Regions from separate parts of the Nonomuraea sp. NPDC050202 genome, predicted to be linked through region 3. Evidence: riboswitches for the same ligand, from Rfam matches in the RefSeq annotation. Region 3 holds a riboswitch; each other region holds the start of a gene.
The links. A riboswitch is a leader RNA that binds a small molecule or an ion and turns the genes downstream of it on or off. The one in region 3 is predicted to bind thiamine pyrophosphate.
Positions count from the first base shown of each region.

Region 1: it holds a riboswitch for thiamine pyrophosphate, as region 3 does, so the genes downstream of both, AB0I79_RS19280 (cytosine permease) here and AB0I79_RS01970 (FAD-dependent oxidoreductase) in region 3, are expected to answer to the same signal.
Region 2: it holds a riboswitch for thiamine pyrophosphate, as region 3 does, so the genes downstream of both, thiD (bifunctional hydroxymethylpyrimidine kinase/phosphomethylpyrimidine kinase) here and AB0I79_RS01970 (FAD-dependent oxidoreductase) in region 3, are expected to answer to the same signal.

Region 1 covers NZ_JBFALF010000006.1:83,550-87,410, reverse strand. Annotated here, with positions in the region: gene AB0I79_RS19290 (PAS domain-containing sensor histidine kinase) at 1-727, opposite strand, end outside; gene AB0I79_RS19285 (methylated-DNA--[protein]-cysteine S-methyltransferase) at 822-1,397, shown strand; gene AB0I79_RS19280 (cytosine permease) at 1,401-2,711, opposite strand; TPP riboswitch at 2,701-2,815, opposite strand; gene AB0I79_RS19275 (rhodanese-like domain-containing protein) at 2,870-3,193, opposite strand; gene AB0I79_RS19270 (helix-turn-helix domain-containing protein) at 3,190-3,579, opposite strand; gene AB0I79_RS19265 (MFS transporter) at 3,700-3,861, shown strand, end outside.
Region 2 covers NZ_JBFALF010000036.1:107,622-111,482, reverse strand. Annotated here, with positions in the region: gene AB0I79_RS50695 (M28 family metallopeptidase) at 1-105, opposite strand, end outside; gene AB0I79_RS50690 (ATP-dependent DNA ligase) at 222-1,169, opposite strand; TPP riboswitch at 1,227-1,322, shown strand; gene thiD (bifunctional hydroxymethylpyrimidine kinase/phosphomethylpyrimidine kinase) at 1,316-2,119, shown strand; gene AB0I79_RS50680 (TenA family protein) at 2,116-2,796, shown strand; gene AB0I79_RS50675 (carbon starvation CstA family protein) at 2,849-3,861, opposite strand, start outside.
Region 3 covers NZ_JBFALF010000001.1:379,371-383,231, forward strand. Annotated here, with positions in the region: gene pknB (Stk1 family PASTA domain-containing Ser/Thr kinase) at 1-138, opposite strand, end outside; gene AB0I79_RS01960 (thiazole synthase) at 380-1,087, opposite strand; gene thiS (sulfur carrier protein ThiS) at 1,128-1,328, opposite strand; gene AB0I79_RS01970 (FAD-dependent oxidoreductase) at 1,325-2,782, opposite strand; TPP riboswitch at 2,772-2,888, opposite strand; gene AB0I79_RS01975 (FAD-dependent oxidoreductase) at 2,947-3,861, shown strand, end outside.

The DNA of each region.
Region 1 (3,861 bases), on a different contig from region 3:
CCGCCAGCCCCAGCGCGATCGTGTGCAGCCCGCTCAGCCGGGCCCACACCAGGCCGTCCAGCCCGTGGGACTCCAGCAGCACGGTCTTGCCCGTGCGTAAAAGTTTGTCCACCAGGCTCGTCCGCAGCTCGGTGGTGGTCCCCCTGATCGAGGCCGGCAACTGGTACGTGCTGACCAGGCGCAGCCGTTCGCCCTCGATGAGCACGAACCCGCCCGCGTCCGCGCCGGTGAGCTCGGTGAGGCTGGCCGAGATCCGGTCCAGCACGGCCGACAGCTCCAGCTCGGAGTTGATGTCGCCGACCACGTCGGTGAGGCGGCGCACGAGCCTGGCCCGGCGCGCCCCGCGTTCCCTGGCCACGTGGTCGGCGAGCGCCGGGTGGTAGACGCACACGTAGCCGCCCACGGCGCTGCCCAGGCGCAACGCGCTGATGTCCACCCGCAGGTCGAGCAGGGTGCCGTTGCTGTGCAGGCGCCTGGTGCGCAGCGACACGGGCTCGCCGGTGCGTACCCGCTCCAGCGCGGCGGTGTGCTCGGTGGTCAGCTCGTCCGGCACGATGGGCGCCCTGCGCCCGATCACCTCGTCCGCGCTCCAGCCGAACACCCGCTCCGCCGCGGCGTTCCACACCAGCACGCTCTGGTCCCGGTCGAGCGCCACGACGGCGTTGGGCGAGCTGGCGAGCGCCGCGCGAGCGATCTCATCGTCACTACCGGCCCATTCGTCCCCCACTACTCCATAGTGCACGCGGTGCGGTGGGTGCGTCGGGAGATCCGTCCGATACGCTGCGGTCACGGTGATTCCCGGCGGTGGGAGGGTGCGAGGCATGTCGAGCAACGATCTCGATGCCCTGTTGCGGGTGACCTCCAGCACCTATCGGGGTGAGACACCGCCCGACATCGCCTTCGGCACCTACGACGGCGCCGTGGGCAGGCTGGTGCTGGCCGTGACGGGCAAGGGCATCGCGGCGTGCAGTTTCGAGGCGGAGAACGACGTGTACGAGCTGGTCACCAGGCATGTGGGCAGCTTCATCGGGCCTGAGGCCAGGCGGCTCGACCCGGTGCGCAGGGAGCTCGACGCGTACTTCTCCGGGCGGCTGCGCACGTTCACCACGCCGGTGGACCTGGCGCTGGCCACGCCGTTCGCGCGCTCGGTGCTGCAGAAGACCACGGCCGTGCCCTACGGCACCACCACGACGCTGGAGCGGATCGGCGAGAGCATCGGCCGGCCGCGCGCGCTGCGGGCGATCGGCAACGCGCTGGCCTCCAACCCCGTCTGCGTGATCGTGCCCTGCCACCGGGTGGTGCGCGAGGACGGCGCGCTCGGCGACTACGCGGGCGGTCCGGCCGCCAAGCAGCACCTGCTCAACGTCGAGCGGCGTACCGTCGACGCGGGCAGGTAGCCCTCACCGGCGCCCGCGCAGCAGCAGGCCGATGAGCAGCGTGACCAGCGCGGCCACCAGCGCGCCGCCCAGCGCGCCGTTCATCCACACCTGCCGGGTGAAGCCGATGGCCTCGCGCACGCCCGCCCAGAAGCCGTCCCACGCCGCGACGGTCGGTGTCGAGGTCGTCAGCCAGTAGGCCACGAAGCCCAGCGCCCACGGCACCAGCATCGACCAGCGGGAGGGCGCGTTCTCCTCGGTGTTCCAGCGGCGGGCGCCGCCCAGCAGGAAGTAGTCCACGGCCAGCACCGCGAACATCGGCACGAACACCGCCCCGATCACGCCCAGGAACGCGCCGTACGACGTCACGTCCACGAGCAGGGCGATCACGACGGTGAGCACCCCGATGGCGACGGAGAAGGCGCGCCGGTCCACGCGCGGCATCAGGTTCTGCAGCGAGACCGTCGTCGAGTAGACGTTGGCGAAGGACTGGTCGGTCTCGCGCAGCACCAGGATGGCGAAGAACAGCGCCCCCAGCGGCACCGCGACGAACGTGCCGAACACGGCGTCCGCGTTGCCCGCGATGGCCACCGCGTACACGCCCAGCCCCAGGCACGCCACCTGCGCCAGCGTGTAACCGCCGACCACCCCGGTGAAGGCCGCGCCGGTGGAGCGCGAGTGCCGGGCGAAGTCGGCCGCCATCGGCACCCACGACACCGACAGCGCGATCACGTAGTCGACCGCGGCGGGGAAGGCGGTCCACGAGCCGCCCTCCTGCGCCGGCGCCTGCCGCAGGAAGAACCAGGTGAACCAGACCATCGCGATGATCACGCCGATCGTCACGTACCGGCGCAGCACCCGGATCGACCCGAGCGGCCAGATCGTCAGCGCGGTGGTCAGCACCCCCGCCAGGATCACCCACACCGCGTACGGCACCGCGGGGAAGATCGCGCCGGCGCCCATGGCGATCACCCAGAGCTCGAACGCGCCCCAGCCGAGCATCTGCACGATGTTCAGCACCGTCGGCACGTAGGAGATCTTCGCTCCGAACAGCCCGCGCAGCAGCACCATCGCAGGCTGCCCCGTCTGCGTCCCGGGAACGGCCGACAGGCCCACCATCGCCGTGCCGATCAGGCTGCCGACCACGGTCGCCACGAGCGCCGCCGCGAGGCTGAGCGGGGCGTTGCCCAGCGGGTTGACCAGGAACATCGCCCCGGAGAAGCCGAGAAGGCTGACGCCGAGGTTCGCCCAGAGCGCGCCCTGGTCGAGCACGCCCAGCGTCTTCGGCGGCCGGCCTTCGAGTGTCAGCGGAACTTCGTCGGCGACATGCGTCATCGCACACTCCCTACGCCGGCATTACCCGGACAGGTTCAGGCGGTCGGCAGCGGCTAGGTAGCTGCCCTCTCAGCCCGGCACCCCGAGCTCCCGCGACGATCTGTAGTTTGCGCCCTCATCATGCCTCAATGGCGGCTGAACCGCCATAGTGGGTGGGTTCAGGCCACGTACGGCGGCTGCCCCGTCTCGCTGACCATCGGCTTGCTCGCGGACTCCCACGCCTGCATGCCGCCCCCCACGTTGACCGCGTCGCGCCCGAGCTGGTTGAGCCAGGCCGCCACGTTCATGGACCGCCCGCCCACCCGGCAGACGACGTAGACGGTGCGGTCGGCGGGCACCTCGTCGACCCGGCCCTGGATCTGGGTCATGGGGATGTGCACGGCCTCGGGCGCGTGCCCGGCCAGCCATTCGTCCTGCTCGCGGACGTCGAGCAGGTAAGCGTCTGCGGGAACGGCGGTGGCCTCGATCTCAGGAACGGTCATGACTCCATCATCTCGCGCCGCGCGTCGTAGGCGGCACGCGCCGCGATGATCTCCTCCTGGTGCTGCTCGGTCCAGGTGACCAGGGACTTGATGGTCTGGTGCAGCGTCCGGCCGAGCGGCGTCAGCGCGTAGTCCACGCGAGGCGGCACGACCGGGTGGACCGTCCGGGTGACCAGGCCGTCGCGTTCGAGCTGGCGCAGGGTGACGCTGAGCATGCGCTGGCTGATGCCGTCGATCTCGCGGCGGAGCTGGGTGAAGCGCAGGCTCTGGCAGTCGAGCAGCGCGATCACCAGCAGCGACCACTTGTCGGCGATGCGGTCGAGGATCTGGCGGACCTCGCAGTCCTCCCGCACGTCCCACTGGCGCGCGTCGTAGTCGTCGTCCACGGTGCCTTCGCAGTAACTGAGTGATCTGAAAGTGCCGTCTTCCACGAGATTTCATGCTGTCGCATGATGTGGGCGGTTACAAGAGATAACCGACTGCCTATTCATAACCGGGGGCTTGTTGTGCCTGTCACCGCCCGTACCTGGGGCGTACTGATCGTTCTGTGTGGAGCCATCTTCCTGGAGGGCATCGACGTGGCGATGCTGAACGTCGCCCTCCCGTCCATCCGGGCCGACCTCGGGCTGTCCACCGGCATGCTGAGCGGCGTCGTGAGCGCGTACGTG
Region 2 (3,861 bases), on a different contig from region 3:
GAGCACCTTGGCGAAGGCGTCGTCGAGGCCGCCCGCCTGCGCGGGCACGGCCGTGGCCAGGGGTAAGGCGAGGACGGCGATCAGGACGGTGATGATTCTTCGCATGCAGGTCCCCCCATGGGTTACCAGGAACGCGGCCTTTCCCCCCGAGGCGCCGCTGCCCGAACGTAACCCGGCGAAGAATCAGCGTGAAGACCCACTATTGTCGCAAATATGCGACATCACTCCTCGCGCCGGGCGCGGGCGCGCCGCTTGCCCTCGTGCATCGCCTGCACGCGGGCGATCGGGATCGTGTGTCCCTCCTCGATCAGGTCGGCGGGCAACCGCTGCGGCCCGGGCATGTGCTCGGCCCACGGGTCGGCGTCCTTCAGCAGCCCCGGCGCGGTGCGCACGGTGAAGTCCCGCGGCGACACCCGCTCCAGCTCCGACCAGGCCAGCGGGAAGGAGACGGGCACGCCGGGCCGGATGCGCGGGCTGTAGGCGGCCACCACCGTGGCCCCGCCCGCCCGGGTGGAGTCGAGGAACACCTTGCCCTCGCGGTCCTCCCGGATGAACGCCGTGGTCGCCAGCGTCGGGTCCAGCCGCTCGGCCCGCGCCGCCAGCGCCCGGGTGGCCGCCGCGAGGTCGTCCATCGCCGTGCCCGCCACCACGGGCACGAACACGTGCACCCCCTTGGCGCCGCTCGTCTTCACCGCGCCCGCCAGCCCCATGTCCTCCAGGGCCTGCCGGACCAGCAGCGCACCGCGCACCGCCAGCGAGAAGGAGTCGTCGTGCTCGGGCGGGTCGAGGTCGAGCACCAGGTGGGTGGCGTGCTCGCCGGCGAACAGCGCCGGGTGGTACTCCACCGCCCGCTGGTTGGCGAACCACAGCAGCGTCTTCCTGTCGTCGCACAACGCGTACGTCACCTGCCTGCGCGACGCCTCCGCCCACATGGACACCGACCGCACCCAGTCGGGGGCGTACTTGGGCAGGTTCTTCTGCATGAACGGCGCCTGCCCCGGGCGCACGCGGACGACCGAGAGCGGGCGGTCGCGCAGCACGGGGATGATGCGGTCGCGGACGGCGTCGAGGTAGTCGACCAGGTCGCGCTTGGTGGCGTCGGCGCCGTCGAACAGCGGCTGGTCCAGGTTGGTCAGATCGACCCCGTCACGCGTCTCATCAGCGGCCACCCGCCCTACGATGCCGATCCTCGAACGTGTGGTCAACAACGACGCCTGTTAGAGTAGGCCGTTGACGCGGGGTGCCCGGAGGGCCGGGCTGAGATCACACCCGTCGAACCTGATCTAGCTCGTACTAGCGAAGGGACGTCACAGCCGTGAGCGCTGTTCCCAAAGTCCTGTCCATCGCGGGCACCGATCCCAGCGGCGGCGCCGGGATCCAGGCGGACCTGAAGACCTTCTCCGCGCTCGGCGCGTACGGCATGACCGTCGTCACCGCGCTGGTCGCGCAGACCACCACCGGCGTGACCGGCATCCACGAGGTGCCGGCCGAGTTCGTGGCCCAGCAGCTCGACACGCTGCTGACCGACGTGCCGGCCGACGCCGTGAAGATCGGCATGCTGGGCAACGCGCCGCTGATCAAGGCGGTGGCGGCGGCGCTCGACACCTACCGGCCCGCGTACGTCGTGCTCGACCCCGTCATGGTGGCCAAGAGCGGCGACCGGCTGCTGCCCGCCGACGCGGTGGCCGCGCTGCGCGAGACGCTGCTGCCCCGCGTGCACCTGATCACCCCCAACCTGCCGGAGGCGGCCGACCTGCTCGGCGAGAAGCCGGCCGCGAGCCTGGCGGAGATGCACGACCAGGCGCAGCGGCTGCGGGCGCTGGGCGCGCGCCAGGTGCTGCTCAAGGGCGGCCACCTCGACGGCGACACGTGCGTGGACGTGCTGGCGACGCCGGAGGGCACGATCGAGCTGGCCGCGCCCCGCGTGGACACCAGGAACACGCACGGCACGGGCTGCACGCTGTCCTCGGCCATCGCGGCGCTGCGCCCGCGCCACGACGACTGGGCGGGCGCGGTGCGGGCGGCCAAGGCGTACCTCACCGAGGCGCTGCGCGCGGCCGACAGCCTGCACGTCGGCCACGGTCACGGCCCTGTCCACCACTTCCACGCCATCTGGTGAGCGCACAGGACATGTTCTGCGACGACGTCTGGCAGCGCACGGCCGAGCTGATGCGCGCCGTCCACGAGCACCCCTTCATCACCGCCCTCGGCGACGGCACCCTCGACCGCGAGCGGTCCGGGTTCTACATGGTGCAGGACGCCCGCTATCTGGAGGCGTTCTCCAAGGCGCTGGCCACGGCCTCCGTCCGGGCCAGCGCCGCGGACGACGCGGCGTTCTGGGCGCAGAGCGCGCACACGGCGCTGGCGGCCGAGCGCATGTTGCACGCCGGGTACATCGAAGAGCTCGACGCCAAGGGCCCCACCTCGCCTACGTGCCTGGCGTACTCGTCGTACCTGCAGGCCACGGCCCTGACCGCGCCCTACCCGGTGATCGCGGCGGCGGTGCTGCCGTGCTTCTGGATCTACCAGGACGTCGGCACGGCGCTGCTGGAGCGCGTCGGCGACACCGCCGGCCACCCGTACGGCAAGTGGATCTCCACCTACGCCGACCCGGGCTTCGCGGCCTCCGTCGAGCAGGCCAAGGCCATCGCCGACCGGCTCGCGGCCGCCGCCGGCCCGGACACCCGCGAGGCGATGGCGCAGGCGTACTGCCGGGCGGCGGCGTACGAGTGGATGTTCTGGGACAGCGCGTGGCGGCGCGAGAGCTGGCCCACGGAGCGGTGGCTGACCGCTTAGGGCGGCCCGCAGAGCGGTGGCTGACCGCTTGAGGCGGCCCGCGGAACGGTGGCTAGCCGCTTGAGGAGGCCCTGGCGATCATCTCCTTCTCCTCGCGGGTGGCGATGAGCCCGGCGGGGGCGTAGATCTTCGACTCCTCGAACGGCGCCTCCGTGCTGGGCAGCGGCTCCCGCAACCGGATCGCCTTGATCCACACGCGGGCGGCGTCGAGGATCACCACGATGATCAGGATCGCGAACAGCGCCGCCAGGATGCCGTCCACGGTGGAGTTGACCACGATCTGCCGCATCGCGCCGGTCGTCTTGGCCGGCGCGAGGAGCTGCCCCTGGTCGAGCGCCGTCTGGTAGCGGTCGCGCTGGGCGAAGAAGCCGAGCGTCGGGTCGGGCGAGAACACCTTCTGGTAGCTGGCGGTCAGCGTGACCGCCACGTCCCAGGCCAGCGGCACGCCCGTCACCCAGGCCCATTTGAGCCGCCCGCTCTTGATCAGCAGGGTCGTGGCCACGGTCAGCGCCACGGCGGCCAGGAGCTGGTTGGCGATGCCGAACAGCGGGAAGAGCTGGTTGATGCCGCCGAGCGGGTCGTTGACGCCCTGGTAGAGGAAGTATCCCCAGGCGGCCACGACCACGGCGCTGGTCACGACCAGCCCCGGCCACCAGCTCACCCGCGAGATCGGCTTCCACAGGTTGCCCAGCGTGTCCTGGAGCATGAACCGCCCCACGCGCGTGCCGGCGTCCACGGTGGTGAGGATGAACAGTGCCTCGAACATGATCGCGAAGTGGTACCAGAACGCCTGGAGACCCGCCCCGCCGAGGAAGCCGGAGAAGATCTGCGAGATGCCCACGGCCAGCGTGGGCGCGCCGCCCGTCCTGGCGATCAGCGTCTCCTCCTGCACGGCCGCGGCGGCGGCCTGCAGCTCTTCCGGCGTGATGACGAAGCCCATGTTCGTGACCGCCTCGGCGGCGGTCTGCACCGTGGCCCCCACGACGCCCGCCGGGGAGTTCATCGCGAAGTAGAGGCCGGGGGTCAGCACGCAGGCCGCCGTGATCGCCATGATGGCCACGAACG
Region 3 (3,861 bases):
CAGCGCCACCGTCCGGTCGAGCCGGATGTCCAGCGCGAGGTAGACGGTCGCCATACCGCCCCGGGCGATCCGGCTCTCGATGCGGTAGCGCCCATCGAGGAGCCGCCCGACCAGGGGGTCCGCAGTCGTCGTATCCACCCCGCTGAGTTTACGGGCGTTTTGCCACCGGCATGGCCTCGGCGCCCGAAACCGATGCGGAGACGTTCCCGTCCGAACGCCTCCGCCCCGGCCTCACGGCCCCAGCGGCCCCTGAGGCCACGGCCGCATCGGTGGTGCTCCCGGCTTCACGGCGCCGCGGGGTGCGACGCCTCGGGCTTAACAGCGTCGCAGGTGCGATGCCTCGGGCCTCACAGCGTCGCGCGTGCGATGCCTCGGGGCCTTACGGCGTCATCGGGGACGACGCCTCGGCGTAGCGGCGGCGCGGGATGCGGCCCGCCTGCCGCGCCAGCCGACCGGCCACCACGGCCGCCTTCATCGCCGACGCCATGAGGTCGGGCCGCTGCGCCCTGGTGACGGCCGTGGCCAGCAGCACGGCGTCGCAGCCCAGCTCCATCGCCAGCGCGGCGTCGCTGGCCGTGCCGATGCCGGCGTCGAGGATCACCGGCACGGAGGCGGCCTCCACGATGAGCTCGATGTTGTGCGGGTTGCGGATGCCCAGGCCCGAGCCGATCGGCGCGCCCAGGGGCATCACGGCCGCGCAGCCGGCCTGCTCCAGCCGCCGCGCCAGCGCCGGGTCGTCGCCGATGTACGGCAGCACCACGAACCCGTCGGCCACCAGCCGCTCGGCCGCGTCGAACGTCTCGATCGGGTCGGGCAGCAGCGTGCGCTCGTCGGCGATCACCTCGAGCTTGACCCAGTTGGTGCCCAGGGCGTCCCTGGCCAGCCGGGCCGTCAGCACGGCCTCGCCCGCGGTGAAGCAGCCCGCCGTGTTGGGCAGCACCTTGATGTCGCGCTCGCGCAGCACGTCCAGCACGGAGCCGCGGGCGCCGGGATCGAGCCTGCGCATCGCCACCGTGGTCAGCTCGGTGCCGGACGCCACCAGCGCCTGGTCGAGCACCTCCAGCGAGGGCGCGCCGCCTGTCCCCATGATGAGCCGGGAGGAGAACTTCTCCCCGGCTATGATCAGATCATCCACCTTGCACCGCCGTCAGAACCTCCACGCGGTCACGGTCGCGCAGCGCCGTCGTCTCCCAGGCGCCGCGCGTGACCACCTCGTCGTTCACGGCCACGGCCACTCCGGTGGTGGCCGAGGTCAGCGTATGTACGGCCTGCGCCACAGTCGTGCCGTCGGCCACCTCGTGGGTGGAGCCGTTGATGACAACAATCATGAAATTTCCCGAAATCTCCCCGGCGCGCACAGCGCCGCCAGTTCGCTCTCCTCGCCCAGCAGGATCGCGGTCGTGAGCGGGGCGAGCAGCACGCCGCCCCGGTGGTGCCCGGTCGCGTACGCCAGCCCCGGCGTCCCGCCCGGGCCGATCAGCGGCAGGTTGTCCGGCGTCCCCGGACGCAGCCCCGCCACCACGTCGGCGACCTCCAGCTCGGTGACGCCCGGCACCAGCTCCCTGGCGTCCCGCAGCAGCTCGTAGAGCCCGCCGGCCGTCACCCTGGTGTCGAACCCCATCTCCTCCTGCGTGGCCCCGACCACGAGCTCGCCGTCGCCCCGGGGGACCAGGTAGACGGACGAGCCGTGCACGGTGCCGCGTACGCACCGGCTGAGCAGCGGCTGCGGCGAGCGCAGCCGCATGATCTGCCCCTTGACCGGCCGCACCGGCACCTCGGCCAGCTCGGCACTCCACGCCCCCGCCGCCAGCACGACCCGCTCGCCCCGCACCTCGGGGGGACAGGCGTCCCGATGGGTGGCGTCCCGCCCGGTGGTTGCCCGCCAGGTGGTCTCCCGGCCGGTGGCGTCGCGGCGGGTTGGGCCCCGCCGGGTGGCGTCCGGGTCGGTCATGTCCGGGCCGGTCGTGTTCGGGCCGGTGGTGTACGGGTGGGCCGGGAGGTCTTGGCGGCCCGGGCCGTCCTCGGAGCCCGGGGGAGCGAGGCGGACCCCCACGACCCGGCCGCCCTCGTACAGGAGCTCGGTCGCCCGGGCCCGCACCAGAGGGACGTCCAGCCGTTCCAGCGCGGCCAGCAGGGCCGCCGTCACGCGGCGCGGGTCCACCCACGCGTCGCCGGGCGCCAGCAGGCCGCCGCGGACGGAGGGGGCCAGCATGGGCTCCAGGCGGCGGCACTCGCGCCCGGTGAGCCGCTCGACCGGCAGCCCCAGCTTCTCCATGTACGCGGCCAGCTCGTCCAGTGCCGCCATGTCGTCGGCCCCGAACGCCACGTCCAGCGTCCCGTCCGCCCGCAGGTCCAGCCCGCGCACCTCGGGGAACCGCAGCCCGTCGCCCGATCCCGGCCCGCCGCCGGATCTCGTGCCGGCACCCGATCCCGGCGCTGAGCCTGGTCCCGCCGCTGAGTCTCGTCCCGGCATCGCGCCCGATCCCGGCACTGCGCCTGGTCCCGGTCGGGCGCCTGGTCCCGGCCCGGTGTCCCCGGCCAGGCCGGCGTCGGCGGCCAGCTCGGCGGCGAAGGCGGGCCAGCGGCGCAGCGAGGCCACCCCCAGCCGCAGCAGTGGCGCCTCGGTGTAGGTCACCTCGCTGACCGGGGCCAGCATCCCCGCCGCCGCGTACGAGGCCCCCCTGCCGGGGGCCGGGTCGACCACGGTGACGGGCCGCCCCGCGCGTGCCATCCGCCAGGCCACGGAGAGCCCGACGACCCCGCCACCCACGATCACATCCACTTGCGCTCCCTTCGCCGGCATGATCCGGATCAGGTGTCTTGCGGTCGAAGGCCCGGCAAAGCCTTCCTCTCAGCCCGGTTACGGCCGGACTCCCGCGCGTCTTACCCGAACAGCCTACGGCCTCGGTGCGACGTCCGAGCACGCCCCCCGTTATGGTCATCACCGTGAACCATGTCGTGGTGGTGGGAGCGGGCCTGGCCGGAGTGCGTACGGTGGAGGCCCTGCGCGGGCGCGGCTTCACCGGCCGGATCACGCTGATCGGGCAGGAGCGGCATCGGCCCTACGACCGCCCGCCGCTGTCCAAGGCGGTGCTGAAGGGCGAGGCCGACAGCAGCTTCGTCGACACCGACCTCGACGGGCTCGGCGTCGAATTCTGGCCGGGCGTCGGCGCCAAGTCGCTGCGCGCGGGCGTCGTGGAGACCACCGAGGGCGAGGTCGCCTACGACGGCCTGGTCATCGCCACCGGTGCCGACCCGATCCGGCTGCCCGGCGACGGCCCCCAGCACGTCCTGCGCACCATCGACGACGCCCACGAGCTGCGCGCCATGCTCGTCCCTGGCGCCCGGGTCGCGATCATCGGCGCCGGCTGGATCGGCGCCGAGGTCGCCACCGCGGCCCGCCGCGCCGGTTGCGCGGTGACGGTCGTCGAGTCCGCCCCCGCTCCGCTCTCGACCGCCGTCGGCGCCGAGCTCGGGGGGCGCACGCTGCCCTGGTACGACGGCATCGACCTGCGGCTGCGCACCATGGTCGACTCCGTGGACGAGGGCGGCGTGCGGCTGGTGGGCGGCGAGTTCGTCGAGGCCCACGTGGTGGTCACCGGCATCGGCGTGCGCCCGGCCGTCGAATGGCTCGCCGACGCCGACATCGACCTGCACAACGGCGTCGTCACCGACGAGCACCTGCGCACGTCGCTGCCCGGCGTCGTCGCGGTCGGCGACTGCGCCGCCTGGTGGTCGCGCCGCTGGGGGACCAGGCTGCGGGTGGAGCACTGGGACACCGCGCTCAACGCCCCCGAGGTCGCCGCCGCGACGCTCCTGGGGGAGGAGGCGGTGTACGACCCGGTGCCGTACTTCTGGTCG